3 regions of the Bacillus sp. 05T21 genome follow, and region 2 is predicted to be linked to each of the others. Evidence: riboswitches for the same ligand, from Rfam matches in the RefSeq annotation. Region 2 holds a riboswitch; each other region holds the start of a gene.
The links. Region 2 has a riboswitch for magnesium ahead of mgtE (magnesium transporter). Riboswitches for the same ligand answer to the same signal wherever they lie in the genome.
Positions count from the first base shown of each region.

Region 1: it holds a riboswitch for magnesium, as region 2 does, so the genes downstream of both, mgtA (magnesium-translocating P-type ATPase) here and mgtE (magnesium transporter) in region 2, are expected to answer to the same signal.
Region 3: it holds a riboswitch for magnesium, as region 2 does, so the genes downstream of both, mgtE (magnesium transporter) here and mgtE (magnesium transporter) in region 2, are expected to answer to the same signal.

Region 1 covers NZ_JBFTMD010000001.1:466,338-477,050, reverse strand. Annotated here, with positions in the region: gene AC1DKZ_RS02470 (MgtC/SapB family protein) at 1-302, opposite strand, end outside; gene mgtA (magnesium-translocating P-type ATPase) at 379-3,084, opposite strand; M-box (ykoK) riboswitch at 3,416-3,583, opposite strand; gene AC1DKZ_RS02460 (DUF3932 family protein) at 3,780-4,031, opposite strand; gene rnz (ribonuclease Z) at 4,221-5,144, shown strand; gene AC1DKZ_RS02450 (hypothetical protein) at 5,508-5,852, shown strand; gene sdaAB (L-serine ammonia-lyase, iron-sulfur-dependent subunit beta) at 5,890-6,549, shown strand; gene sdaAA (L-serine ammonia-lyase, iron-sulfur-dependent, subunit alpha) at 6,568-7,446, shown strand; gene proI (pyrroline-5-carboxylate reductase ProI) at 7,504-8,343, opposite strand; gene AC1DKZ_RS02430 (MBL fold metallo-hydrolase) at 8,510-9,463, shown strand; gene AC1DKZ_RS02425 (SDR family oxidoreductase) at 9,473-10,267, shown strand; gene AC1DKZ_RS02420 (YqzH family protein) at 10,297-10,482, opposite strand; gene argC (N-acetyl-gamma-glutamyl-phosphate reductase) at 10,707-10,713, shown strand, end outside.
Region 2 covers NZ_JBFTMD010000025.1:13,972-24,684, forward strand. Annotated here, with positions in the region: gene AC1DKZ_RS26695 (FtsW/RodA/SpoVE family cell cycle protein) at 1-953, opposite strand, end outside; M-box (ykoK) riboswitch at 1,142-1,318, opposite strand; M-box (ykoK) riboswitch at 1,838-2,005, shown strand; gene mgtE (magnesium transporter) at 2,283-3,611, shown strand; gene AC1DKZ_RS26705 (phosphodiester glycosidase family protein) at 3,772-4,866, shown strand; gene xerS (tyrosine recombinase XerS) at 5,045-6,121, opposite strand; gene AC1DKZ_RS26715 (hypothetical protein) at 7,213-7,365, opposite strand; gene AC1DKZ_RS26720 (DUF6944 family repetitive protein) at 8,031-8,729, opposite strand; gene AC1DKZ_RS26725 (hypothetical protein) at 9,919-10,200, opposite strand; gene AC1DKZ_RS26730 (hypothetical protein) at 10,197-10,388, opposite strand; partial or broken gene AC1DKZ_RS26735 (ATP-binding protein) at 10,403-10,537, opposite strand.
Region 3 covers NZ_JBFTMD010000017.1:96,703-107,415, reverse strand. Annotated here, with positions in the region: gene mgtA (magnesium-translocating P-type ATPase) at 1-2,255, opposite strand, end outside; gene AC1DKZ_RS23580 (undecaprenyl-diphosphatase) at 2,484-3,023, opposite strand; partial or broken gene AC1DKZ_RS23575 (FtsW/RodA/SpoVE family cell cycle protein) at 3,057-3,741, opposite strand; gene mgtE (magnesium transporter) at 4,235-5,563, opposite strand; M-box (ykoK) riboswitch at 5,775-5,951, opposite strand; gene AC1DKZ_RS23565 (S-layer homology domain-containing protein) at 6,651-8,555, opposite strand; partial or broken gene AC1DKZ_RS23560 (transposase) at 8,950-9,084, opposite strand; gene brnQ (branched-chain amino acid transport system II carrier protein) at 9,254-10,579, shown strand.

The DNA of each region.
Region 1 (10,713 bases), on a different contig from region 2:
CCAACAGCAGCTGCACACCATAAAGTTGCCGCTGTATTTAACCCTCTAATACTAAAACCGTCACGAATAATAACACAGCCTCCTAAAAAGCCAATACCACTAACAACTTGAGCGGCGATGCGTGATGGACTAGCATCATGATCAAGCATGACGGATAATAAAACAAATATACAGGCGCCAAGTGATACGAGAGCATTTGTCCGCAAACCAGCCATTCGATGTCTCCATTGTCTTTCCATTCCGATGCAAGCTCCTACAATAATTGCTATAAATAACCTTAATACGATGTCATACCATATCATCATGGTCACCTCCATACATATAAGTACATGTTATATTTTTTGAGAATGAGTGAGAAATACCCACTCATTCTCATTTTTACAACCAGCTATGGAATTTTTTAATATAAAGCTTTTTCAGGAATTGTGTTAAGAAAGCATAACCTAATAATATTCCTATGAGCCACGGGAAATAGCTTAGTGGTAATGCTTGTAAACCAATTGCTGCACCAAGTGGTGAGAATGGAATGTAAATTCCGATTGCCATAATACAAGCGGTTAATACAAGAACTGGTATTGATGCTGTACTTTTAATAAACGGAATTTTCTGTGTTCTGATCATATGGACAATTAATGTTTGAGTTAGTAACCCGACGACAAACCAACCAGATTGGAATAGTGATTGTTCTCCAGGTGTATTTGCACCGAATACATTCCACATGACAACGAATGTGATAATATCGAATATAGAGCTAATTGGACCGATGCAAATAATGAAGTTACGCAAGTTTGCAGTATCCCATTTTCTAGGCTTCTCTAGAAATTCCTTATCCATTTTATCCCATGGAATTGAAAGCTGTGAAATATCATAAAGTAAGTTTTGAATTAAGAGATGAATTGCAAGCATCGGTAAAAATGGAATGAAAGCACTTGCTATTAATACACTAAATACATTTCCGAAGTTAGAGCTCGCCGTCATTTTGATATATTTTAAAATATTGCCGAACGTAGTACGTCCCTCTAAAATACCTGCTTCTAATATAGTTAAACTTTTTTCGAGTAAAATAATATCAGAAGATTCTTTTGCGATATCGGTAGCGGTATCAACAGATATTCCAACGTCAGCTTCACGTAATGCCACGGCATCGTTAATGCCATCGCCCATGTAACCTACAGTATGACCATTACCTTGTAATACGTGAATAATACGAGATTTTTGCATTGGATTTAGTTTTGCGAACACTGTTGTTTCTTCTGCCAGTTTTGCTAATGCTTTATCTGGTAAAGAATCGATTTCGTAACCGAGGACAGGCTCTCCTATATTTAATCCAACGTCTTTACAAACCTTTCTTGTAACAATTTCGTTATCACCAGTTAAGATTTTCACTTGTACGCCGTGTTTTTGCAATGCTTGAATTGCAGAAGCAGCAGATGGTTTTGGTGGATCTAAAAAGCCGATATATCCAGTAAGGATCATAGCGGATTCATCTTGTACTGCATAAGCTTTATGATAAGGTTTGTTATCTTTCTTGTATGCTACAGCGATGACACGCATTCCTTCACTATTTAAAGTTTCGCTAAGATGTTTTACATTTGCTCTCATTTCTTCAGTGAGAGGGACAATTTGTCCATCAACTTCAGTGTAATTACAGATTGATAAAATTTCTTCTACGGCACCTTTACAAACCATTGTATGTTCACCTGAAATATCTTTCACGATGACAGACATACGACGACGAGCAAAATCGAATGGAATTTCATCTAGCTTTTGAAAAGCTGATGGATCAAATTTATGGTTTTCCTCTGTATGTTCAATAACAGCTTTATCTATTAAATTTTTCAATCCCGTTTGATAGAAGCTATTTAAATAGGCAAAGTGTAATACACGATCGCATTCATTTCCGTTAGGATCTAAATGACGAACTAGGACAACTTTATCTTCTGTTAAAGTTCCAGTTTTATCTGTGCAAAGAATGTTCATAGCACCTAAGTTTTGAATAGAGTTGAGCTGTTTTACAATTACTTTTTGTTTAGACATGTTAACGGCACCTTTAGCTAAATTAGCAGTTACAATCATTGGCAGCATTTCAGGTGTAAGACCAACTGCAACAGCAATAGCAAAGAAGAAAGCTTCTTGCCAATCTCCTTTTGTGAATCCATTAATGAGAAGGACAATGGGTGCCATAATAAGCATGAATGTGATTAAGAGCCAACTTACTTTGTTTACGCCTTTATCAAAGCTTGTTTCTGCACGTTTTCCGATAACCTTTTTTGCTAAAGAGCCGAAATACGTATCCGTACTAGTTGAAACAACAACAGCTTTTGCGCTACCGCTAACAATATTTGTACCCATAAAGCAAAGGTTTTCCATATCGAGCGGATTGTAATTTTTTTTCATGTTTTTCGGTAATATATGTTTATTTTCCGTATGGTAGCAGTTTTCGTATTTTTCTACAGGAAGTGCTTCCCCGGTTAAAGAAGACTGATTAACAAATAAATCTTTTGCGGATAAAATACGCACATCAGCTGGCACGATATCACCAGCTGAAAGTGAAATAATATCGCCAGGTACAAGTTCTTCAATTGGAATTTCTGTTGTGTAATTTCGATTTAAATTTGTTACGTTTTTTGTTTCGTGTACAAATCCATCTATTCTAAAGACACTCGCAGTTGTTCGAACCATAGCCTTTAACTTATCCGCCGCTTTCTGAGAGCGGAATTCTTGTAAAAAGCGAATCGTTGCACTTAGCAGTACCATTACAGATACGACAATTGTTCCTTGTATATCATCTGTGAAAAAAGAGAGTGCTCCAAGAGCTAACAAAACAAAAATAAATGGATTTTTAAATGCCAGCAGAAATTGAATATACCATGGCAATGTTTTATTATGAGCAATTTCGTTCGGACCGTATAAAGAAAGTCTACGAGACGCTTCTTGTTTAGAGAGACCATCTTGTGTTGTTTCTAAGAGTTTTAACGCAGAGTTTACATCCTGTGTTGCAACTTCCACTAATAATTCGTTATTTGCTTTCATGCTATCTTGATCGTAAGCATGCTTTGTTTCTTGTCTTTGTAAATTTAACATTGGTAGTTCCTCCTCTTTCATGAAGGAGGAAACAATCTGTTACTCGACTATTTAAAATTGGGAGGAACAGCTTCTTTCCTACCTACATGGTGAAATATTAACGTAAAACATATGGGTATCTGGGCCGAATCATCACTTGCCACTGTTCCTCACCTCCGTACAATTAGTAGTTTCTGAATATGCTATGTTTGTTTCATAGTAAGGTGCATAAAGACATAAAAAAGACCTTTACTCAAAACGAGTAAAGGTCTGAATTCGTAGTCAAAAAGAGTCAACAACAAAGACTGTTAGTAAACATAGATAAAAACAGTTTTTGTGTATGACAAAACATACGCACCTCTCCCTCGTTGAGTTTTAGCACTGTATAGCATAGGTACTGAAACCAGCTACGTTAAGAAAGGCCTTCATTCCGACCTTTCCTGTTGACCCATTGGCGTCTCTCGACATTTTTGGGCAGCAGCGTTTCTCTATACAGGAGCCTCACCTAACAGAGACCATATTCAATTACAAGTTGAATGTTAGCACTGTAAAATCGTAGTGTCAATATCTTTTTAATCTATTTTTTTGAAAAATCAAATAGATTTATGATGGCTATATAGTAGGAAATAAGCGGAGTTTTTGAAATAAGGCGGGAAAATAAATACTTTAATGAACATAAATAAAAAGCACTGTAATCAGTGCTTTTTTATTTTAGATTATGAGATTGTAGCATTTTCAAAAATAACAATTTCTGAACTGTTTGTTGTTGAAACGCGTTGTGCGTAATATGTTAAAGCTGAAGAAATATATGTTGGTAACGAATCATTTGTATGTGTTGTTGTATATTCATGGATTAATTCTTTTAAAGTCGTCCATTCTAATTGTGCTGGGTGATCAGAAACGAAAGAACTTACCCAGCGATCAAATGAAGATGAAAAATCAGTTTGTAAACGAAATGCTTCTTTCATAATAAAACGCTCCCTTAAAATGTAGTATAATCATTTTAACATAAAACACGAACGATTACTAAGTTTTTTGATTATAATGTTCGTGTTATATAGTTGTCTAGATGATTGGTTATGTAAATTCGATTTGCCATTTGAAATAACATTCCGTAAGATGAAAGATAGATTATATAAAGAGCTGGAGGAAAGAAAGTGGAATTTGTATTTTTAGGAACTGGTGCAGGTGTTCCTTCGAAAGGAAGGAATGTTTCAGCAATTGCTCTGCAATTGCTAGAAGAACGAGGACAGACTTGGTTATTTGATTGTGGCGAGGCGACGCAACATCAAATATTACATACATCAGTACGTCCACGCCGCATTGAAAAAATATTTATTACGCATTTACATGGTGATCATATTTTTGGGTTGCCTGGTTTATTAGGAAGCCGTTCGTTTCAAGGAGGGACTACACCTTTAACAGTGTATGGACCAAAAGGAATTAAACAATTTATTGAAGTGGCATTATCAGTAAGTACGACACATGTTAAATATCCGCTTGAAATCGTTGAGATTACGGAAGAAGGTATTGTGTTTGAGGATAATGAATTTTGTGTAGAAACAAAAAGGTTATCACATGGAATTGAATGTTTCGGATATCGAATTGTAGAGAAAGATATACAGGGAGCTCTTTTAGTGGATAAGTTACTGGGAATGGGTGTGAAACCTGGTCCAGTTTTTAAACGCTTAAAAGATGGTGAAGTAGTTGAATTAGAGAATGGCACAGTGTTAGATGGAAAAGATTTTATTGGCCCGCCTCAAAAAGGAAGAGTTATTACAATTTTAGGCGATACACGATATTGCGAAGCGAGTAGAGAGCTTGCGCAAGATGCTGACGTACTTGTTCATGAAGCAACTTTTGCGGCAGAAGATGAACAACAAGCGTATGATTATTTTCATTCCACATCTAAGCAAGCTGCGAGTATTGCACTTCAGGCAAATGCAAAACGCTTAATATTGACTCATATTAGTTCTCGTTATCAAGGAGATACATATAAGGAATTATTGAAAGAGGCAAGAGAGCTATTTTCTAATACAGAAATAGCTACGGATTTAAAATCATTTCCAGTAGACAGATAATAATGTTGTGAAAAAATGGTGACGATAGGTTGCCATTTTTTTTATTTCTAAAAAAAATTAAAAATAAAACTGTTATCATTTTATTTTTATATAGGATGACACAGAAAGTTTTAATGATGTGAAGATATAGGGTAAAAATACATAATACCGATTATTTAGAAAAACTGTTATATAAGTCAGACGACATACGAGTGGTACAAGTAGCAAAAATGGATTTTTATTCAGAACTTTTAAAATTCATTAAAAGTAAGCGTTTTATTAAAAACAAGCTATAATGAGGGCAGATTATAATTTATTGTAGGCTACATGCGTTTTAGCCATTTGTCATAACAAGTGAAGTTGACTAAATCGTGAGAGAGCAACATGGAAATTATAATAGGAAGGATATTACTATTATTTGTACTAAGTCTTTTTTCACTTTTTAGCTTTAAAACATCAAAAGGTATGAAAGCAATGGGAGTTTCACTTGTTTATGCTATGCTTGTAAGGGGTTCTGTGTTAAACTTTGGATTGCTACCAGACTTTATTATGGACTATCTTATATTATTTTTAAATGCAGGTAATGCTAAGTTTCTTATTTATTATTATAACTGGTATTATTTCAGGATATATTGCTTCACTGTTATTCAAAAACTATCCAATTCTTACAGCGGAACAAATTCGTGGTACGACTGGAACAGCAACCGATTCGGTAGCTTAATAGAATAGTAAATAATTTTTTCATAGAGGTTTAGGGGGAGTTATGATGAAGTATCGCTCAGTGTTTGATATTATTGGTCCGGTTATGATTGGTCCATCAAGTTCACATACAGCAGGCGCGGCAAGAATGGGGCAAGTTGCTCGTCAGCTGTTTCGTCATGAACCAGAGAGAGTTAGCATTTCATTATATGGTTCATTTGCAAAAACATACCGTGGTCACGGTACGGATGTAGCGCTAATCGGTGGAATACTAGGATTTGAAACAGATGATTTACGTATTCCAAGTGCGTTAGATATTGCAAAAGAACGCGGGATTGAAGTGGAATTCATTGAAGAAGATGCAAATGCTCCGCATCCAAATACAGCGAAAATTCGTCTGTATAAAGGTGAAGAGGAAATTGAAGTTGTTGCTTGCTCAATTGGTGGCGGTAAAATTGAAGTTGTAGAATTAAACGGATTCGATCTTCAATTAACAGGCACGAGTCCAGCACTACTTATTGTAAATAACGATCGCTTTGGTGCTATCGCAGCTGTAGCTTCAATCCTTGCTAAGCATGAGATTAACATAAGTACAATGAGTGTTTCTCGTAAAGAAAAAGGAAGAAGAGCGCTTATGGTCATTGAAACAGATGAATTATTAGCAGATGAAGTAATTGCGGAAATAAATGGGCAACAAAATATTTGTCAAGTAACTATTATGGATTAATTGCAGGGGGGACACACCATGTTTCGGAACGCAGCGGAACTAGTGGCGCAAGCTAAAGAGCAAAATGTAAAAATCGCAGAAATTATGATTCAATGTGAAATGCAAACAAGAAATATCTCACGTGAAGAAGTAATTGCTGGAATGGAAAAGAACTTAGTCGTGATGGAACAAGCAGTAGAACGCGGTATTCGTGGTGTAAAATCACCGACTGGTTTAACTGGCGGGGATGCTGTGAAAGTCCAAGCGTATATGCAGAGTGGAAAAGGCTTATCTGGAGATACGATTTTGGACGCAGTGAGTAAAGCTGTTGCGACAAATGAAGTAAATGCGGCGATGGGAATTATTTGTGCAACACCAACAGCAGGATCTGCTGGAACAGTGCCAGGTGTACTGTTTGCACTGCAAGAAAAATTACAGCCGACACGCGAAGAAATGATTGAATTTTTATTTACAGCAGGAGCTTTCGGTATGGTTGTTGCGAATAATGCTTGTATTTCTGGCGCGGCAGGAGGTTGCCAAGCTGAAGTAGGTTCAGCAAGTGGAATGGCAGCTGCAGCAGCAGTTGAGATGGCTGGTGGAACACAAGATCAAGCAGCTACAGCGATGGCGATTTCATTAAAGAATATGCTTGGTTTAGTATGTGATCCTGTTGCAGGGCTTGTAGAAGTACCTTGTGTAAAACGTAATGCAGCAGGAGCTGCGAATGCCATGATTTCAGCTGATTTATCATTAGCTGGTGTAACTAGTACAATTCCATGTGATGAAGTTATTGAGGCGATGTTTAGAATTGGACAAACGATGCCAGTAGCACTTCGTGAAACAGCAGAAGGTGGCCTTGCAGCAACACCGACAGGTCGTCGTTTGCAAGAAGAGATTTTTGGTAAGAGTAATAACTAAAAGCATATCATATGATTAAAGTAAAAACGGAGCTCAAATAAAGTTGAGCTCCGTTTTTTATTTTTCTTTTGCTATTTCTTCTAATGTTTTTCCAAGATCGTGTGATCGTTTCGTTGCTTGTGTAATACATGAGATTAATGCTTGTTGAAAATTATGCTCCTTTAATACTTCAATACCTGCTTCAGTTGTTCCGCCAGGAGAAGTAATTTCTTTTCGCAAAATAGAAGGGTGTTTTTCGCTTGCTTTTAGCATTTCAGCAGAACCAATCATCGTCTGAAGAATAAGAGATTTTGCAACATCTTCTTTTAAACCAATTTTTTTTGCTGCCTCTTCCAGTGCCTCTACCACGTAATAAATATAAGCTGGTCCACTTCCAGATAATGCAGTGATAGCATGCATATCTTCTTCTTCTACAACAGAGACGAGACCAATCGTTTCAAATAAAGATGTTGCAGTGCGAATATGTTCCTCCGTTGTGTGTTCTGAAGGTGAGATAGCGGTAGCGGATTTTAAAATGGCTGCAGATGTATTTGGCATTGCACGAATAATCGGAACGTCTTTTTGAAGTAGGTTTCTAATTGAATGAGTAGAAACACCTGCTAATAACGAAATAATAAGCAAGTCATTATTTATGTATTCTTTAAGAGGAATAACCGCTTCTGCGACATCTTTTGGCTTCATAGCTAGAAAAAGAATATTTGCATCAGCAAGTAATTCCTTTTTATTATGTGTACCTTTGACACCGTATTTTTTATGTAACTCCTGTAATCTTGTCTCGTTAGAACGATTACTTACAGTGACGTGTTCTCCCTTAACAACATTTGCGTTTAATAAGCCACCAATAATCGCTTCGGCAATAGAGCCTGCACCGAGAAAGGAAATGTTTTGCATAGACATGATGTGCCTCCTTTAAATTTGGTTAGAAATACTTATAAATGTACATACATTCGTTTTTTTATGGAAAAGACCTCTTTTTATCTGAAAATAATGACAAATTTACAGGGAAGTTGTAAACTGAAGAGGTATTCATTTTTGAACCGGAAAAAGACAGGGGGGGCTAAGCATGACGGCGATTCATCGAATGGAGATTCCTGTTCCATTTGCAGTTGAGACAGTGAATGTGTTTTTAGTTGAGGGAGAAACATTAACGTTAATTGATACAGGGACAAATACAGAAGAAGCAAAGAAAGCACTAGAAAGTCAATTAGGTGCATTAGGATATAAGATAGAAGATATTGAAACGGTAGTGATTACGCATCACCATGCGGATCATTGCGGACTTTTAAATACATTTTCTGAAAAAGTAAAGATTATCGGACATCCTTGGAATGAACCGTGGATTACACAGAATGCTGAATTTTTAAAGAGGTATCATGAATTTTTTAAAGAGACAGCCTTGCAGTTCGGCGTTCCAGCAGTATTTCTGAATGGTGAGGCGTTATTGACGACGAAGACACTTAAATATTCTTGTAATAGATCGTTAACACATACCGTGAGAGAGGGAGATCGTATAGATTCGTTACCTGGATTTACAGTGATTGAAACCCCGGGTCATGCTTCCACTCATATTTCATTATATAGAGAATCTGATGGAATATTAATTGGTGGGGATGCTCTCATTAGTCATATTTCTTCAAATCCAATATTAGAACCACCATATGAAGGGCAAACAGAAAGAGCGCATCCTTTATTGCAGTACAATCAAACGTTAAAACGTTTAAGTGAAATGAATATTTCACGGATTTTATCAGGGCATGGGGAAGATGTTCTGAATGTGAAACAACTTATTGAAACAAGATTACAAAAGCAAGAGACACGTGCTTTTAAAGTGCTTGAACTATTAAAGGAAAAGCCAATGACAGCATTTGAGGTGTGTGTAAAACTATTTCCGGTATTATATAAAGAGCAATTACCACTTACTATCTCAGAAACTGTTGGACAATTAGACTTTTTAGCATATAATCAACAGGTGATGATTGATGAATCTTCACAACAATTGATTTATTATGCAAAGTAGGTGACAGCAATGACGGGACGTTTACAAGAAAAAGTAATCGTCATTACAGGTGCTTCTAGTGGAATTGGAGAGCAAGTTGCAATGCAGGTTGCAGAGCAAGGGGCGACGCCGGTATTAATGGCTAGAACAGAAGAGAAGCTACAAGCATTAGCAGACAAAATTAAAGTAACTTATAATACGCCTTGCTATTACTATGTATTAGATGTAAGTGAAGAAACGAAAGTACAATCTGTTTTTTCAAAGGTATTACAAGAAGTAGGACGTATTGATATATTGGTAAATAATGCTGGGTTTGGTATTTTTAAAACGTTTGAAGATGCTTCAATGGATGAAGTAAAGGATATGTTTCAAGTAAATGTATTTGGATTAGTAGCTTGTACGAAAGCGGTATTACCTAATATGGTAAAAAGGAACGAAGGACAAATTATTAATATTGCTTCATTGGCTGGAAAAATTGCAACTCCGAAGTCGAGTGCTTATGCAGCGACAAAACACGCTGTATTAGGATTTACGAATAGTTTACGTATGGAGTTATCTAACACAAATGTGTATGTAACAGCAATTAACCCAGGACCGATAGATACGAACTTTTTTGAAATAGCCGATCAATCAGGTACATATGTGAAAAATATGGGACGTTACATGTTAAAACCAACATATGTAGCAGAACAAATCGTAAAGGCGATGCAAACGAAAAAACGTGAAGTAAACTTGCCGAAGTGGATGGGAATGGGGCCAAAGCTCTACGCATTATTCCCAGGTTTATTTGAACACATTGCAGGCAAATCATTAAGTAAAAAATAGGAGATTTCCATATGGAAATCTCCTATTTTTTATTTTCCAGTTACATAATCGTAAACGATATCCTCAACAGCCTCGTATACATCAATTTCAGTATTTAAATGAATTATCATTTGAATATGTTTAATTAGCATTGCCTGATCCACTTTTGAAACAGGATTACATTGATATTGCCGAAAACTTTTTATAATCATTTTCTCAATTAATTTTTTATTCATGTTTTTCCCCGCCTGTATGTATACATGTATTGTTTTATTGTACTTGAAGTGAAATAAAAATACTACTATGCACTATTTTTGCATAAAAATCCACTTATATATATCACTTTTATAGTGAGGGTAATATTTTAAAGTTTTTAAAAATTATAAATATTTAATTGACTTTATAATTATGCAATATTATAATCAAACTTAATTTAAAGAATAGATATGAGGAGGAGCTTATGAAAG
Region 2 (10,713 bases):
CCAATCATACATCCTATACCAATTGCTATAAAACTTCCGAATGGATCTACACATAGTTGTGCAATTTTTAAGGAACGAAGAACGATAGTCAAAACCCCTGCCAATACAATAAATACACCAATAAACCCTAGTTCTTCAGAAACTATTGCCATTATAAAATCAGTATGTGGTTCTGGAAGATAACCGGTTTTTTGAATGCTATTTCCGAATCCACGTCCAGTAATTCCTCCAGAGCCAATGGCAATAAAAGAATTTACAAGCTGATATCCTTTTCCTTGCGCATCAACAAAGGGATTGAGAATTGTAGTAATACGTGTCTTTTGAACTTCTGACAAGCTAAATTGAATTAAAAAGTACAAAAAAGGTAACCAAAAAATAGAACTGATTATAATTCTTTTAATTAATAGATTTACATTTATTCCAGAGCAAAGAAATATGCTAAAACCTATACCTAATATTAAAAGTGCAGATCCTAAGTTTGGCTGTTTATAGATTAGAAAAAAAATTGCAGCTAAAAAAAATAAAAGTTTTCCGCTACCACTCCAAATCTTTTTAGCTTGTTCTTGTCGTAATGCAAAAAAACGGGCTGTTACAAGTATTGTTCCTAATTTAAGAAATTCAGCTGGCTGTATTCCAAAGATCCATGATTGAGCATTATTTACCACTTTTCCTTTCCACAAAACCATAATTAATAAAAAAATTCCCCCAACCATAATACAGATAGAGACTATTCGTTTTTTCCATATTTCATATGGGAGAATAGCACAAACTATTAACCCAATTGTTCCTAAAAATAGCTTTGTTAATTGAGAATCAACAAAATGCCTACTGTTATAACCGTAATGTTGAACAGCAACAATGGAGCTCGCGCTATACATCATGATAATACCTAAAGTACATGTTATGAATAGAGGGAGGAGCAATAGATAATCGAGTTTTAATATTTTTTTCATTTTAATATCCTCCTGATTTACATTAACACTTAATATTACATTTGCTAATGAGTAGAATCTTGTTCTCATCAACTACTAAATAGTATTCTTGTTTTGAAAGATTCTATAGCTTACACCCTGTTTTCTTACGCAAAAATCCCCCCTAGTTACATACTAGGGGGGATTTAAATTGGCATGACTAAATAAAGCTTTCCTCCCCCTAGTAGAGCTTTGGCACTATACAACGTAAAGTAATGGAAATTGATTACTTAGCTATCTTAAGAAGAGCCTTAATCCGACAATTCCTGTTCTACCCATTGGCGTCTTTCGACATTTTTGGGCAATAGCCTGTGTTTGTATAGGAGCCTCACCTAACAGGTTTAGCAATATAAATTTTATGTATTTGTTTCGTGTAGCCAGCATAAATACTTTTTTTTTGCTTGTCAAGTAAGCATATTGCTAATTTTATATTCTTTATTGTTTTATGAATTTTGAGAAATAATGCAAGAAAATGTATTTAATCATCTCGTATAGATACTTATTTTCGGCCTGTAGTGTATAATTTGATTAAGTAGTTTAATCATATAAATTTGATAAACAGTAAAGAAGATTTTAATCATAAAATAAGATTTTTGAAGAATTTTCTTTGAAGTACGGTATGACTAATAATTCAACTCCTGCTATAAAGTTACAAATAAATCATAAACAATAAGTTTCCTATACGAAATTTCATATATTTTATAACGTTTCTTCGAACTAATTGTATATAAATTTTATATCTTTTAAGTTGAATTTCAAATTTACAATAGAGTCGAATTACATTTCTCTAAAAAAGAATTTATTATGAATCGAATCGAAAGTTAGTTGACAAATATTAAATTCTGGTTTAAATTTTGAAGTAATTCAATAATCTTTGTTAGGTGAGGCTCCTGTATAGAGAAACGCTGCTGCCCAAAAATGTCGAGAGACGCCAATGGGTCAACAGGAACGGTCGGATTAAGGCCCTTTTTAATGTAGCTGGTTATAAAAACCTATGCTATACAGTGCTAAAACTCAACGAGGGAGTGGTATACGATTTGATAGAAAGGCACCTCTGGGATTTTTGCAGAGCTGTCTTAATAATCATTTATTTGTATTGTAAAAAACCTTTACTCCTTTTTGAGTAAAGGTTTTTTTGTTTAATGTTATTTATTTTTATCTTGTCTATATTCAAAAAGGAGGTAGTTCTAAATAATAAATTGATTGCAATGTAACTATTAATGCTCTAATAAAAATTTTAGACAGATAAAATAACACAAAACCACTCATGAAACTCTAGAGTCTCCCTTAGCAATATAAGGAGGAGTTAACATGAAGAAATTATTAAATGAATTACTTGTAACCCAAAATAATTTGGATGCAGAGAAAGTTTTACGTCATCCGTCGTATGATGTTGCACAAGAAGTAAAACGGTTTTCAATTGAAGATCAAGTCATATTACTAGATAAGATTCCTGTATTAAAAAGCTCAAAAATTCTTCAACATTTGAGTACAGAAGAAAAATATAATATCTTAATTCACTTATCTGAAAACAAAGCTAAAAAGTTACTAGATTTACAACCGATTGATGAAACAGTAGATCTACTTCTAGCGGTTCATCCGGAAAAACAAGCTAGATTAATGGCGTATTTAAATAAAATCACAAAACATAATGTAAAAAAATTAATGGCTTTCAAACCTGAAACGGCAGGAAGTCTTGTCACAAGTGATTTTGTTGCAGTTAGAGGGAATTGGTCAGTAAAAATGACATTGAAGTACATTAGGGAGCATTCTGAAAATGTAGAATCAATATCTTATATCTATGTTCTTGATAGTCATGGTTATCTTAAAGGAATCGTTTCCATACATGAGTTATTACTAGCAGCAGATGAAGAAATATTATCTACTATCATGATTCAAGAGGTAATTTCAGTACACGCTGAAGTTGATCAGCAAGAAGTTGTAAAAAAGCTACTGAATTATAATTTAGCAGCATTACCCGTAACAACAGCAAATAATGAAATGATTGGTATTATAACATTTGATGACGTAATGAATGTTATGGAAGCAGAAGCTACAGAAGATATCCAAAAGTTAGGCGGAAGTGAACCGTTAAATCAATCTTACTTTGAATCTAGTATTTGGAGCATTTTCTTCAAACGTCTACCATGGTTATTGCTTCTTTTTGTTGCTGAAGCATATACAGGTACAGTACTAAAGTATTTTGAAGACGAAATTGAAACAGTAGTTGCCTTAGCTTTCTTTGTACCGTTATTAGTAGGTACTGGAGGAAATACAGGAACACAGGTTGTAGCAACAATTACTCGTGCAATCGGTATTGGAGAGGTGAAATTTAAAGACATTTTCCGTGTAATGAAAAAGGAACTTGCAATTGGCATGCTTCTCGGACTTGCACTTGGGGTAGCTGGGCTCACTCGTGCTTATATGTTAGGAGTTGGAACAGAAGTTGCACAAGTTGTAGCAATCACTTTATTATTTATTGTTATTTGGGCCTCTATTGTTGCAGCTGTTTTACCCTTGATTCTGAGAAAATTAAAATTAGATCCTGCAGTCGTTTCTGGTCCATTTATTACAACATTTGTTGACGGAACAGGATTAGTAATTTATTTCATGGTTGCAAAAACGTTATTAAATTTGTAAATATACACTGAAATAAATACGAAATGTAGAATAAGTATTTTGCTTTGCTTGCAAAGACATAGTGGGGAACTCGGGAATGAGGGAAACAAACACTTTTGTCTTTAGGAAAATAATATCTTAAAGGATTCATTGAATGTAATTAATGCCGGAGGAGAAACCTATGAAACATCTAAGAAAAATCTTCAAACGAATTTTGCTTCTTTTTTCTATTTTCATGCTTATTGGCATAGGAATATTATTTGGTACTAACTATGGCCGAGATCTTCGTGTAACAATTGCTGGGAGTATACTAACTTCTCAGCATCCACAATATGCGAAATATACATTCCTATCCCAAAAGGAACTAGATAAACTGCAAGATAGAATTAATCATCCAAAATGGTCAAATAGTGATGAGGCTATTTATAAAAAAATAGCAGGAAAAAGATTAGAAGAATTAAAAAATCAGCCATTAAAAATTGATGTAGAAACGATTAAAAGTAACAAAGATAGTCGCTTTCTTTTCGAAGGAAAATTAATCACTATTAGTAACCCTTTCAATGTTAAACTTGTTAGCCATCAAGGGACACAGGGTGATCAAAGAGGAGAAAAAATTAGCGTAATGGCAAAACGTAATAATGCACTTGTTGCTGTGAATGCAAGTGGGTTTGCTGATGAAACAGGAAGGGGAGGAGGAAATGTTGCAACTGGAATAGTAATAGAAAATGGGGAAGCTATTGATACAAATATGGATAGAAATACCCCTACAATTATTACAGGTTTAACAAAGTTTGGACAAATGATAACTGGAAATTATTCTACCCAACAACTCTTAGATAAACAAGTCGTTTCCGCAGCAGGATTTATGCCACAGTTAATTGTAAATGGAGAAAAAATGATCACAGAAGGAGACGGCGGTTGGGGTTCTGCTCCGCGAAGTATTATGGCCCAAAAAGAGGACGGCACATTAATGTTTCTTGTGATAGACGGTAGGCAGACACATAGCATAGGAGCTACGTTAAAAGAGTGTCAAGATATTCTATATGAAAAAGGAGCAATAAATGCAATGGCTATGGATGGAGGGTCTTCTGCTACACTATATTTAGGAGGGAAGGTTATCAATTCACCTTCTACATTATCCCATGAAGATCGTTATTTACCGAATGCTTGGGTAGTAACAGCAAATCCGAAACAAAAAATAAAAATGACAATAGATGGGGAAAAAGTAAATCCCGAAACCTTCTATAAATTTGATACAAATATTACTTCACATTAAGTAGAAATCAAAGGCGAATAAGTAATATGAAATGTTTTTATATACCGATTAACGTATAATTTAAATTATGTATTTTTTACATAATAAAATTATATTTAAAGTGAAATATATATAACTAAGGAAAAGGTTTATATTAGGGAAAAGAATAAGAGTTCAGCAATGCAAAATTGCTAAACTCTTATTCTTTATTTTTTCCTATTCGTCCTAAACTATCTTTAATAGTTGTTTCTCCAAGTTGAGTGTATAACAAAGCCGTATCTTGACTGGTATGCCCAAGTTGCTGCATCACTTGTAACGAGTCTTTTTCTTCCATATATAACTTATTTGCCAATGTATGTCTTAATTTATGAGGAGACATTCTTTTACCAAAGGCCTTAGTATATTTTTCTACTATATCTTGAATAGCCCTAACCGAAAGAGGCTGTGCAGTATGTTTATACTTCGATAAAAATACATTTTTTAATTCTTTCCCTGGAGCATATTTTTTATCTCTAATTTCCATATACTTTTCAAGATCATTCAATGCAATTGGGGTAATCCATACTGAATCTTCTTTGTTTCCTTTTCGTATTACATCAATTAGCCTTTCTTTTAAGTTTATATCTTCCATACGAAGATCGGCCAATTCACTTACACGAATACCACTACCAAGAAAGAGGGAAAGAATAGCTACATCACGATCTTTATCTCTTAGGAAATAGAACAACTGATGTTTTGTTAAAGATTTTTCATGTTCGTACTTAATGTAATTCAAAAACTCTTGATCGTCATCATTATGAAATATTTTAGATCTCATACGTTTTGCACGGGCATTTAATGTTTCCTTATCTTTATGTATTTCAATTTTAGCCATTACATTTCTATAAAAATAACATTCTCCATCATCATTCTCTGATAGGGAGGTAAGGTACTTAAATAAAGACTTTAAGGCTGAAATTTTTCTGTTAACAGAGGAATTCTGCATATTTTGTTGTAGTTTTAAAAACCTCATAAAGTTCTCAACATCTTTTTTCTTTAAATTTTCCAAATCAGAGAAGGATATGTCTTTAATGGGCTTAAATTCAATAATTTGTTCAGATAATAGCCAATTAAAGAAAACTCTAAAATCATATACATAATTCAGTAGGGTGGAGGGAGAGGCATCATGCAATTCCTTGTACTCCACAAATTCTTCTATGTAAAAGGGCATTTCATTTAAATTCTCGTATAATTTCTTACGATGTACTGATTTTTGACGTTGCTTGCTGTAGTCCATAAAATCACCTCATTTATAATATAACAGAAAAGGGATGCGAACACAAGTTCGCGTTAAATTCAATTTTTACACAGACTTATTTACATAATTAAATTATGAAATACTAAAATATACTCAAAACTAAATGTTATAGTGTAGTTAATCCAATGAAAATTATAGCTAACCAAATAATAAAATAGTATTAGACCATAAAAATTCGTGCAAAAACTACATATAAATGTATGTAAAATAAATTTGATATATAAAGTCTTACAAAAAATCAATACATGAAAATAGTTTAAAAATCATTATCAAATGCAAATTGATTAAATTAATCATGGTTATGGGGAGTTAATTAGATCAACATAAGAAAAAATCTTATAAATTAAAATGTAATTTACTATAAAAATTATTAATGAGTAACTCGGCATTTAATGATTTCCATATAAAGTATGAATTATATAGACACATACCAATATACTGATATTAATGCAATTGAGCTCGAAATCCCTAAATACTGCATTAGATTTTTATTTAAATCCTATATTGTTCGTAAAATTGGTATTTCGTGCGAAGTTGTAAAATGTTTGTTTTTCCCCCTTTTTATAATTCTTTTATGTTCATCCAACAAAATGCATCATGCACCTTTCATCAGTATGAATATCTTTTAGTTGCAGATACATTCACCTATACATTTTAATATTGATTACATGGTTGCTTATAGGGTATAGCTAGCATATAAATACATGTTAAAATAATTTCAATGCAATACGGGTAACTTTAACCACTTAAGACTAAATAGGTTGTGCTTTGCCCAAAACTTAATTGTTTTTATATTGAAAGAGAATGTTTCCTATAATCCTGTAAAAAGTATTCCTTATTGTACTTTGTTTATGTGAACATACAGTGATTTTTAATTCTAATACTGATTTTAAAATATAACTTCGCAATTTCCCCTTCCGTCTCAATAAGATAAGAATTCTTTTCATTTTGAGACGGATTTTACTCCTTTTTTAAAGGTACGTGAAATTTTACCATCTCATTGTTGAATAAGGGAACGATGACTACAATACAGCCCCCACCACACTGTTAGTCATTGTTCCGTTATCCATTCATTTCTTCAATGAATCTAGTACTTGTTTCAATTCACAATCATCACTATGACCGCTTTCTTCATCATAATAACAATACGGACAATCATGACCAATGAAACCTTGTGAAAACTCAAGTTCTTCTAGTAACTTAATAACTCGTTCTTTATCCATCTCTACCCCCATTAAGCTGTTGTCTTCTTATAAAACGCTGCTATACGTTTCTCTTCATCGTGAATTCTCCATCCATCATCTTACTCGATCCTGTGAGTTACATCTAGTTAATTTAGTTTTCAAAGAACAAGACTAGGGACTATCCCTCCACATTCGCTACATGCTTCGTCGGTACTTTGTCCCCACCTTCACAAGAATGAAGCAATTTCGGTTCGTTAGAACCTTATATGCATCTGTCCGCTAGTAGGCGTTGGTGACAGTTTCTTGCTTACCACGTTCCGATTGACTTAGCTATACATATATCCTTAGGTGCTTGCTTTAAGCCTGTTATCTTTACACCCTCATCGTTAGATGTTCCGAATTTCGTATCCTTTACTCTTACTTTTCGGTAGATAACGTCATCATTGACGACATACAAATTTCTATTGTATTAATAATTTAGACCCGTACATTCGCAAGTTCGCCAGTCCGTTATTTTAGACATTCTCACCATAGATATTTTGTAGCATCCCGACCTATCCATTACCATATGATTTCTCACTTAGGTTTTGTTCAGCCGACTTCACCTAGCTTCATACAATTTGTGACTACTATCACGCCTTGCATGTAGGAGTATTAGATAAGTAGTTTCAGCTCAACCTGACGGCTTTCATTCCTACTTTCAGTCAAACAGTTGTTGTTATCAAATTGATAGCCCTCCTATTTCGTGTTTGCACACTTATGAGGAAACGTGTCGCACAAAGGATTATTTTGTTAAGTTCCTTGTAATTTTTTTCTTCTATCTCTTGGCCTTCTTCTTTTATTTGACCGATTAATGAAACTACTGAGCCAACTGCTTGGACCCAACTCCCTGTAATTACTATAAGCTGTCCATCCTCCTCATTCCCCTCAAAAATCCCCTCCATTTTATCCCGACTAGCTTTCAATTCATCTACCCCGCCTATTGCCTGCAATGAATTACCTGTCGCTTGTAACAGATTCCCAACAATGTTATACGATTCATCTATATTTGAAATATCCTCTATTTCCTCACCTATTGCGGTAACACCACCTAATGCCTGTACCCAGTTCCCTGCAATCACTAATTTTTTTTGCGTTTCATGTTCAAAGTCTATAATGAGTCCTCTTAGAACCGTTATATTACCGATTGATTGGATTCCGTGACCAATAAATTCAAGGGATACTTCTTGTTGTCCATCAGCTTCCAGACCATTCCCTGTCGCCTGTAACACATTGCCCCATATGCTCAAGTCTTTTCTTATTTCGCTGTTCAAGCTTTTTAAAGGGGTACTCCCAATCGCAGCAATAATTGTCCCTACTGCAACAAACCAAGCACCAACTATCTCCTTAATCGGATCATCCATTCTTAATCTACTCCGTCATTAATTTATTACTTATAGGATATGAAATTGCGCATATCCAGGTTAATACCCTACTTCTCTCAACACCTGAATAAAACTCAATATTCCGTTCATACTATAACTACATCTAGAGGTCCATCCCTGTTTCGAGTGGTTAGTTTTTGCTAACTGCTCTTTTATTACTTTTCCGCTTTTGTTTTTCAAAGAACTCTTTAACTGCCCTTTCCCAATAAGTACACATATCCCTCTCCCCCTTGAATAAATCGATAAACCTTGTCCATACTATAAATACACTTGAATTCTGAACTTCCTTCTTAACGTTTTTCTGGAGAGCAATTAGCTTTTGCTAGTTGCTCTTTTGTATTAAATCGATAATAAAATTTTGTTCTTATCTCTTTTTTTCACCATATACATCTAATCTACCCGTTCCATTCAGAGAGTTACCTCCTATCTTAAAGAGCACTGATGCATGGCGCTCTTTAATTTTAAAATAACTCTTTTGTTGAGATCTATGAATCCATTTCTTAGGTGAAAGACTTTTATAGAAGTACCTTTTTTGGACAAATTTACCGGGTGAATTTGCGGAAATTTCGTGTTATTCTGAACTTGTTGAATACCCCAATACATTCAACAATACTCTTGATTGCATATTTAGTATGCAAAGAACTATCCAGATACCTTAGCTAACACTTCCCCCTGGTCGTCGTTATTGCTAAGGTATCTTTTTAGATGCCCTGTGTGCAGTGATTTTTTATTTCTACAAAATGAAATTTTTATTAGGTTTCCTTCATTCCACATAATATTTCCAAGCCCGTTTATACTAAAGCTGTAACTTTAAGTTACAGCTCATGAAACATTACTTGTAGGGCCTAGTTTCTTTTGTACAACAAGGGGTTAGCTAATTAAGCTGGCTACTTTATTGTGCCGAATGTAGTTTTTATTAAAATCTTTCTCAACAACTAACATATAGATAATACACTCCATTTTTGGTAATATATAGTTAATCTCTATATGCTTAGTTTTATTAAAAGGACCCACCCCCTCAATGTGGGTCCTTTTAAATGTTTTCTACTAAAATAGCGTTTTTGTTATAATATACTCATTCCTAAAGTCTTCTTCTACTAATACCGTTTGATTGAGCCTTTTTATAATGCTCGTCCAAGATAAAGAAGTTCATTGCCATTCCCCTTTCTTAATCCAGATCCATAATCTCCGCTAATGTCCTTGCACTTACAACTGCTTTTATAATTTGAATTCTTCCATGCTTTGCTATTGCATCGCTCTTTGCATCATCTTCACTTTCCGCTTCAAACCAATCTATTTTCTGTTTCTCATCCTGATCAAAGAAATGAACTTCGAATGTAGGCGTTATAGCGTTATGACAATTACTACGTAGAAATTTTTCGGAAGTACTAGTTGCTGCATAGTCAAAACTTCCTATTACATCCTCAAATGAAAGTTGTCCGCTTTTCATGCTACGATTCCTGATTTCTCTTCCTGCTGCATACGATGAATTTCCATTAACCTCGCCATAACGGCATGACGCTTTCTATCCACTTCCTCATGACTGCGATTCCCTGCTTCGCAAACACATGAACCGAATTGATACATACCCATTCCAATATCGTTTCTAATTACTCCTGTTCCGTTACATGCACATATCTTAATTCCCCCTTTTAAAATGGCAATGTTTTTCTTCTGTAATCCTTTGTATCTTTGATAACCAGCGCCCTAAACTTATTGAAGATACGCGATACAATTCGCTCGTCGTATGCACCTTCTAAACGCTCTCCTGTAAGGTTTGTTGTGAAATTGCATATAAAATAAAAAAGCACTCTAATGAGCGCTTTTTTTATGATGCATCTTTTGATTTCTTTCTGTTTAACAAATCCTGTATAATCCATTCTGCCACAACTTCAGGACCTTCCTCGTCAATTCTCTTATAAGAGGTAGCGTCATTTCTGCATTATCACAACTCATGAATAGT
Region 3 (10,713 bases), on a different contig from region 2:
AAAAATTCATTGTCTACTTTATCCCATGGAATTGAAAGTTGGGATAGATTATATAGTAAGTTTTGACATAATATTTGAATTGGTAACATTGGAAGAAAAGGAAGAAATGCGCTAGCAATTAATAAACTTAATACATTTCCAAAATTTGAACTTGCTGTCATCTTAATATACTTCAGTATATTTCCAAACGTTGTCCGTCCTTCCACAATAGCATCTTCTAATACATGTAAATTCTTTTCTAAAAGTATAATATCTGAACACTCTTTAACGATATCATCTGCTGTATGGATAGATACACCAACGTCAGACTGTTTTAAAGCAAACACATCGTTAATTCCATCCCCCATAAATCCAACTGTATGGCCATTCATTTGAAGTGCCTTAATAATACGAAATTTTTGACTAGGATTTAATTTTGCGAACACACTTGTTTTACTTGCAAGTTTTACTAATGCTTTATCAGGAAGACTATCTATTTCATAACCCAGTACTGGTTCTCCTATATACAAGCCCATTTTCCTACATACATTTCTTGTCACGGACTCATTATCACCAGTTAAAATTTTCACTTGTACCCCTTTCTTTTGTAGAGTATGAAGTGCAGCCATAGCCGATTGTTTGGGTGGATTTGAAAAACCAACATATCCAACAAGTATCATATCTGATTCATCATCAATAGAGTAACTCCCCACTTTATCACCCTTTAACTGCTTATATGCAACTGCAACAGCTCGCATCCCACGTTCCTGCCAGAGTTCAATTAAGTGTTTATTTTTATGTTGGATTTCATCTGTAATAGGAATTATCTTATTATTTTCTTTTATATAACTACAAATTGATATAACTTCTCTAACAGCACCTTTACATAGCATTATTCGTTCGTTAGCATTTGTTTCTACAACAACTGAAACTCGTCTTCGATTAAAATCAAATGGGCATTCATCTATTTTTGAGTATTGAGATATATCATATTCACTACTATCTCTTACATAACGCATAACCGATAGATCAATTTCATTTTTATATGCTGTATGAAAGTAACTATTTATATACGCTAATTTCAAAACCTTATCCGACTTTTCTCCATTTGTATCTGTATATCGTACCAGGTCCATTTTATCTTCTGTCAATGTGCCTGTCTTGTCGGTACAGAGAATATCCATAGCTCCGAGATTATGGATAGAAGATAGTTGTTTTACAAGTACCTTCTTTTTACTCATATTAATAGAACCTTTAGCCAAATTAGCGGTTACAATCATTGGAAGCATCTCTGGAGTAAGTCCAATCGCTACAGCTAAAGCGAATAAAAATGCCTCATACCAATTCCCATTTATAACTCCATGTATCATCATAACAATAGGTGTCATGATAATCATAAATTTAATTAATAGCCAGCTAACTTTGCTTACCCCTTTATCGAATCTAGAATCAGATATCTTGTTCAGTTTAAATTGATTCTTTGCTATTGAACCAAAGTAAGTATCTGTTCCAGTACCCACAACTATTGCTTTTGCGGTACCACTTATAATATGAGTTCCCATAAAACAGAGATTTTCCAATTCGATCAAATTTTGGATTTTTCTAATTTTACGTTTTTTGTACATATGGAAATACTGATTTGTTTTAACAATGGGTAATGCTTCCCCTGTTAGTGATGATTGATTTACAAGTAAATTTTCCGATGAGATGATTCGTACATCTGCAGGTACAATATTCCCGGCAGATAATTCTATAATATCCCCTGGTACAAGATTCTCAAGAGCAACTTGTACCTTTCCACTTTCTTCTAATACCGCCCTCTTATTTTCCTTATATAAAACATCTCCCCCCCTGAGAACAGTTACCTTTTCATATACAAGATTTTTTAATTTTTCTATAGACTTCTGAGAACGAATTTCTTGTATGAACCGAATTAACACACTTACAGCCACCATAATCCCTACAATAATAGCACCCTTTATATCATTAGTAAGAAAAGATAACATCCCTAATATTATTAGAAGAGAAATAAACGGACTTCTAAAAGAATTAAATAATGTTATATACCATTTTATTCTTTTTTGATAAATCACTTTATTTTCCCCATATACTTCAAGCCGCTTAGTAGCTTCTTCCTGAGAAAGTCCATGAGACGATGTTTTAAAAAAAGCAAACGTCGACTCAACATCACTTTTTGCAATTTCACTTAGCATTTTATAATTTTTTCCTAGTACTTCCTGATTATAAAAAGATTTTTTTTTATTAGATCGCAACAACTTAACCTCCTACCCATTAAATAAAATCCCCCTGTTTTTTCAAAATATAATTTTAAAGCTACATTTTTATAATCACCTTGAATTTTTAATCAAATTTAGAAGTGCAATTGCACTTAAATAGTATTATTCTCACCGTAAAAAGTAATTTTTATTTATAAGTTTCCTCTTATTAGCAGCAAAAATTTTGAATATAATGTGGTTTGTCGCAAGTATAATAGTGTAGACGCTTTATTTATTATTTTTGAAGTTAGTTTTAACTATATAATGGATTATGAAGGCCCATAAAAATCCTAAAACAGCTCCTATTAATACATCCAGCGGATAATGTACTCCTACCCAGACCCTTGAAAAAGCAATTAAAAAAGCTAACAATAAAAATGCTTTACCTAAACGTTTTTCATATAAGCATAAAGTTATAGCTATTGCGAAGGCACTTGTAGCATGATCACTAGGAAAAGAGGCATTAGCGGTATGCTCAACAAGTTGTTTTATATTCAACTGAGAAACAAATGGTCGTTCTCTATAAAAAAACAATCCAATAATCCTATTCAATCCAAAAGCAAAACAGCATGCTATAATAGCTTGAATTACACAGGTTCTATTTTTATATTTTTTGTTTAACCAAAGAATCATAAATAATAGTATGAACATATACTGAGCATATTCAGCAAAAAAGATCATTAAATAGTCGATGTATACATTTCCTTTCACATGCTCATTTATATACCGAAATCCATTATAATCTAGATTGTTTATTAAATTTAACATTTCTCCTCCATAAGCAAATATATTATCTGTCTTTTTATTGAAAATCGAGATATTTATCAACAGTCCCATTGCTATTAAATTAGCCATTAAAGAACTTCCACCAAAACTAATAAATGGAAGGGGGGGTGCCTGTAAGAGGGAACATTCCCGTGACACCTCCTAAATTAACAATAGATTGAAGACCTATCATACTCCCGATTCCTATTGATATTAGACTTCCAAATTGACTTTTACACCCTTAAGCAATCTTAAAAGAGCGAAGTACTATAGTTAATAAACCAGTTAATATGATTAGTACCTCTATAATTCCAAGCTCCTCAGATACAATTGACATAATAAAATCAGTATGAGGCTCAGGTAAAAAACCTTCCTGTTGAATACTATTTCCATACTCACGTCCACTAACTCCACCAGATCCTATAGCAATAAATGAATTTACAAGTTGGTAACCATCCCCTTTTGCATCAAGAAATGGATTGAACACCGTTGTAATACGTGCCATTTGAACATCAGATAAACCAAACCTAAAAAGAAAGTATAAAGTCGGTATCCTAACAATTGAAGTAACAGTTATCCATTTCATTAAAATAGAAATGTTTATTCCAGAACATATAAACATACTTGCCCCTATTCCTGAAATTAATAATGCAGAACCTAGATTGGGTTGTTTGTATATCAAAAAGAACGTAAACATTAAAAACAAAATAACTTTACAGATTTTCCGAACGGGAAAGCCCAATACGGTGCGATAGCACCCACTTTAGAGGTGGGATGAGAATGAGGTCAAATGCGATGTACAAACAAAACACCGAAGGTACGTTCTGTACATCAAGAATTTGAAATGGTATAATTTTCATAATAGACAAGTGAAAGTTTCTAAAACAATCTTGTTCTCTGAAAACATAATACATATGAGGTTGGAGTAACAAATTCTTCTACTCCGTAAAATGTATTGAGTCGTCAAGCACAAGACGCTAAAACACATTTGAGAACTACTAATCTGACTCGTTTGGTAATAGAACGAGTGCCGTATCTGCTATATGCACTGGATACGGAGTGGTGATGGCACACCGCAATCTTGCACGTCAGCGATACTAGAAATAGACTTCGCCTTTGGTAGCAAGAATCCCACTGACGTTAGTCAGCTTGTGGCTTTAGCCGTGGGAGCCTCAAGGGAACGAACCTAGGTATAGAAACTTAGTATAAATTTTTTATAAGCCTAATAACATTTTTGCAATGGTAAAGTACAGAATTAACCCCGTCCCATCGACTAATGTCGTAATGAACGGACCTGAAATAACAGCTGGATCCAACTTTAACTTATTTAGAATCAAGGGTAATACAGATGAAACAATAGACGACCAAATAACAATGAATAATCCAGTTATAGCTACAACTTGTGCGACTTCTGTACCTACGCCTAAAGTGTACGCACGAATTAATGCCGCCACGGCTAATGTAAGCCCAAGTAAAATACCTACTAATGCTTCTTTTTTCATAACACGAAATATATCTTTAAATTTCACCTCATTTAGAGCTACAGCACGAACCAATGTAGTTACGACCTGTGTACCTGTATTTCCACCAGTTCCAATTAACAATGGAATAAAGAAAGCCAGTGCTACTACATGAGTCAAAGTTTCTTCATAATGTCGAAGTACAGAACCAGTATATGCTTCCGCTACAAACAGAAGTAATAACCAACCTATACGTTTACGGTATATTTGCCAAATAGAGGTTTCAAAATATGGCTTATCTAATGGGGTGCTCCCTCCTAATTTTTGAATATCTTCAGTTGCTTCTTCTTCGAAAACATCCATTGCATCATCAAAGGTTATGATACCTATCATCCGATTATCTATCGTTGTTACAGGTATAGCAGATAAATCATAATCCATTAGCTTTTGTACAGCTTCCTGTTGGTCTAGATCCACTGAAACTGAAATGACATCTGATGCCATTATTGATGATAAATTCTTATCATCAGAAGCTAGCAATAATTCACGAATAGAAACAATTCCATTAAGCTGACCACGCGTATCAAGAACATAAATATACGAAATTGATTCTACCCCTGCCCCAATTTTTCTAATATGCGACAGCGTATCTTTCACTTTCCAATTTTCCCTGGCGGCAATATAGTCAATTGTCATCAGACTGCCCGCTGTTCCAGATTGAAAAACCAGCAGACTTCTAATTCTTTGTTGAGATTCTTCAGACATAAGTTGTATCAGCTTTTTAGCCTGAAGTGCATGAATTGAAAGAATTACATCAACAAGGTCATCAATAGATTGCCTTGCTAATAGCTCTTCACCTTTATCCAAAGGCAAATTGGTACAAATATTATATTGCTCCTCTGGAGTAAGGTAACTAAGAATTTTCGCACCTTTTTCAGTAGGAAAATATTTCATTAAAGATATCTGATCTTTATGATGAAAATCTTTCATTTCCATTGCAATATCATAGGATTGAGTTTTTATAAGCTCTTGCACTAAGTGTATGTCTTGTGTCTTTAATAATTGTTGCAAACATTTTTTCATCGTAATTCCTCCTTAAGGACAATGGTACTTGTTATCATTTTCCCACTTCTGGGAAAACAAATTTCTTAATAAATATGGGATCAATATCATCAATCATTAGTTTTCCCCCCTTTTATTAGAGATTTATTACAAATAAAATTTTGCATATAAAAAACCTCCCCTAGTGATTCAACTAAAGGAGGTCGATTTAAAAAAGACATAGCTAAATAAAGCTCATTCCCCCTAGTTGAGTTTTGGCACTATACAACGTAAAGGATGAATGATTCATCACTTAGCTATCTTAAGAAGAGCCTTAATCCGACAATTCCTGTTCTACCCATTGGCATCTTTCGATATTTTTGGGCAATAGCCTGTGTTTGTATAGGAGCCTCACCTAACAGGTTATAAATATTTAAAATTTTTTGTTTGTTTCGTGTTAAAGCATATCCACTATTTTTGAACTTGTCAAGTAATAAAAAAACCTATTTCTTCACTTTTTGATATCATAACATTCCCAAACCACAGATATAAACATCTGTATAATACTTTATTTTTATACAACGAATTTTACAATTTATGCAATAATTTTTATAAACTATAAACTATTAAATTAATTTATTTTTTTATTATTACACGTGTCCTGATGCTTTATTATTGAAGATTATTGTCCGGAAAAATTTTAAAAAACAAAAAACGCCCAATAGATAACAAAAATTTCAACTTGATTTCCTCTCACTTTCGATATAACCTGTATCTTGAAAAGGGATGAATTTTAAACTCATTATTTTCACATTAGATAAACACGCAAAATATAATTTGCTTATTAGTGCAATTAAAATATGTCTCTGTTGAGTGAGGCTCCTGTATAGTATCTACTATGCACAACCTGATATAGAAAGTGTTCAACAGATTTCGCAAGATTTAAAACAGGAATTACAGAAAAACAAACATTTTTAATGTATTTCATTCCAAATAAGATTTATACAGATAAAATGATATATAGATTTTCCATATGGATTCATCGAAATATTTGAAATTTAAATGCAAAAAAGTAGAAAGCATTCTTGCTAACAAGAATGCTTTCTGTTTTACACGATTTTTCTAGTATTTATTTATTTTTATTAAAAAAGATATAACTAGGGTCATAAAATAACCATTGATTATCACCAATACTTAACCATCCATTTTGTTCCTTATATACAGAATATGATTCATTTTTATTTAGTTTACGAATTACTTCATAAGTCGTCCCAGGTCCCTTGCGCAGATTTACACCAGAACCAGTTATGGTAACAACACCTATTGAATTATTGTTATCATTATTTAATACATGTAGCATTCTATTCAGAAAGGCAGCAGCTTCTCCGCGAGTGGCTGTACCTTTGGGCATAAATTCGTTTTTTTCATTTCCTTTTACAATCCCTAGTCCATAAACACGTTGTACAGCCTGTTTATCATACGCTAAGTTCTGATCAGTAAAAGGCAAGTCTACTAGCTTTCCAATAATATTTTTATACTGTAACGCTCGATCAATCATAATGACCACTTCATCACGCTTAATTGTGTCATTTGGAGCAAAAATATTTTTTCCCCTACCACTAATGATTCCAGCTGCTGCTGCACGATTAATTCCATCTATTAATGAGGGGTGTGCCGTATTAAGATCCGTAAAGTTTGAAGTACCCTCAGGCAACTTTAAGGATCTAGTAATAAATGTTGCAAATTCTGCTCGAGTAACAAGACGATCCGGCCAATATGAACCTTGTCCATCCCCTACCATAATCCCTTGCGATGCTAATTCACGAATATCCTTTTCATACCAACCACCGGTAATATCATCTTTATTGTTAGCGTTATAATAGTTTTTTGTACCAACTAAGAAATCATTCCAAGTATCTCTTTTAATCATTTTTGATGGACAAATTTTCCCGCTCCAATTTTGATGTTTAACCACATGATCTATAGTAATATCTAACTCCCTCATCAAATATGCTGTTAATTTACGAGCGTTATCCACAGCTTTATCATAGTTCCCATCACTATTTACAGCAATTTCAATTGCAATGGATTGTCTATTTCCAGTTCCATTCGTTCCATCACCTGCATGCCAACCGTTCTCATCTAAAGGTAGATGTTGATAAATCTCTTTATCATCCACTGTAAAGTGCCACGAAGCAGCACGATCTGTATTCCCTGTTGCTTGATTATATAAATATTGTGCGTGATTTTTTGCACCTGCCCCTGGGCTCTCATTATCTGTTTCATGAATTGTAATATATTTTGCATTCATCGCATATCCAGGACGAATATTATCGTTACCTTTTGGAACAATCCATTCTGTAAATGGTACACCATATATATTACTAGTAGTAGCTCTTTGTTTGATAAGTGAAGGCTTTGACCCTTTAAATTTTACAGAAGGCGACTTTATCCATTTGATTTCACCATCAGTTTGTATTTGAAACCAATCACCTGCCTGTGTTATAGCATCTAGTGTTTGGGGTTCTAAACTACCATTTTCTTTAAATTCATCAAATGGAGATGAATAAACTTCTGTTTTCTCATTAATTACTATTTTTCTTGAATCACTTGGTAAAGTATAGATATTTCTTTCTATAAAGGTTTGATTACTATTATATATCCAACCTTCTCCCGAGCTTGTTTGAACAAAATACCAGTCACCTTTCTTCTTTGTTCCTGTTGCTATTTGTTTAGGTATTTCACTGGTAACAGTAGATTGTATATTAGGAGAATCATATAAAGTAGTTTGTTTTTGGATATTTACAATAAAGTTTCCTTGTATTTCACCATTTTCATCTATTTTATCCCCTTTTCCATCCTCATCTCTCATATCATCTTCAATACTCTTTATCGCTTCTATATCAGAAGACGTTATTTTAGTTCCCGTTACTACATTTTCTACTGAATCTGCAAACGAAGTAGTAGGAATGTTTATGTTTACTATTTGAAGTACCATGACCGCTGCTAAGACGTTATAAAGTCGTTTATTCATATTAATTTTTAACACACAATGCACGTATTGCGCTGTGTTAAATCCCCCTCCTTTTTTAAAATAGTTTTAGCAAATTTACAAACGAAAACAATTTCAATATTCTGTAATTTTATGCTAAAAACCACCATTTCTGTATTATTGTATATAAATAAAAGTGGAAATTATCTTTAATAACAGTTCTCCCTCCTCTTCCCATATTCATATTTCTAATAATTACACGCATTTTAGAGTAGCGTATAAAAAAAGAACTACAATGATAAAGAATAATTTACCTCTTGAATTTCAGAGCTTAACAAAATTTTATGCAGTGAATATGGGGAAATTATGTCCGTTATTTGAACCCTAACATTCATCTATAGTAATTATATATTAAAAATGAAATTGACTTATTCAAAACAGGTCTGTTTTCTCGCGGGCACCAATAAACAGGACGTTCCATCGGTGCCTGCTCCTGTTCATGTCCCTTTTCTTTTTTCTTTACTTCTTCTATTAGTATGTTTTTTCTGACTTTGCGAACTACAAAGAACATATAACAAAATAAATTTGAGTATTTATATCATTTTATTTATTCCGAATAGTATTTCAAGTAAAATAAGGGATTTTTTTCATTTTTATTTTTCTGTATTTTCTAATTTCATATGTTATAATGAAAAAAACTTAAATTTCGACATTTTTCGTCAAAAAAAGGAGAGTGCTCTATGAAACAATCGTTAACTTTTAAAGAAACAATCCCTATTGGACTTATGCTGTTTGCAATATTTTTCGGTGCAGGTAATATGATATTCCCTCCATTATTAGGATATTCATCTGGATCGAATATTTGGATATCGATTTCGGGATTTGTTGTGAGTAGTATTGGACTTCCATTACTAGCCATCGCTGCTATTTCCCTTTTTGGTGGAAATGTTAGTACCCTTGCTAGTAGGATTCACCCCGCCTGTGGTGTTATTATCCCTCTTATCATTTATTTAGCAATTGGCCCTTTTTTCGCCATTCCTCGTACAGGCACTGTTTCATATGAAATGGCAGTTGCCCCCTTTTTAAGTAACACCATGCAAAATCAATGGTATATATTACTCCTATATACATTTTTATATTTCGTTGTAACGTATTGTCTATCTTTAAATCCCTCTAAATTGGTAGATAGAATTGGAAAATATTTAACCCCACTGTTACTAATCATGATTAGTATTATTATTGTTAAAGCAATTTCTTCACCAGTTGGATCTATTTCAACACCCTCTGATTCATATCAGGAAGCTCCTTTTTTCAAAGGATTTATTGAAGGGTTTTTAACAATGGATGCCCTTGCTGCTCTCGTATTTGGAATTATCGTAATTAACGCTATAAAAGAAAAAGGTGTTACAAATAAAAAATCCATTGCTAAATCTACTATAGTAGCAGGGCTTATAGCCGCGCTTGGATTATCTATCATATATATATCACTTGCTTATATTGGAGCTACTTCTCAAACATTTGGCACATTTGAAAACGGAAGTGTGTTATTAACAAATGTAGTACAACATTTATTTGGGCAATATGGTCTTTCCTTATTAGGAATTACAATGTTATTCGCATGTTTAACTACATCTGTAGGACTCGTTTCAGCATGTGGGAGATTTTTCACAACACTATTTCCAAAGATTTCTTATAACAAAATCATTTTAATTATTTGCTTATTTAGCTTTGGAGTATCAAACCTTGGTTTGTCTATGCTAATTAAACTTTCCCTACCTATCCTAATTGTTATCTATCCTGTAGCAATTGTGCTAATTATCCTCGCTTTTTTTGATCGATTTATAAAAGATAAGCAGGCTGTCTATGTTGGATCAGTTTTAGGAGCATTACTGATTAGTATAGTACAAGGATTAGAAACAGCAGAACTTGCAAGTGACTCGTTGCTTACTTTCATGCAATACGTTCCTCTATATAATGAAGGAATGGGATGGGTTTTAATATCCTTACTTGGTAGTTTGATTGGTTTGATGATTTCAGGAAGAACTAAACAATGTTCTACTACCTAAAATCATTAAGGCAATTGTAATCATTGGAACAATGTAACTCTAAAGGGGCATCTGATTCGTGTACAAAAAGAAAATATATAAACGAAAATAGTATCGGGATTGAATTTTTCCTGGTAATAACATTATGGTAGCTT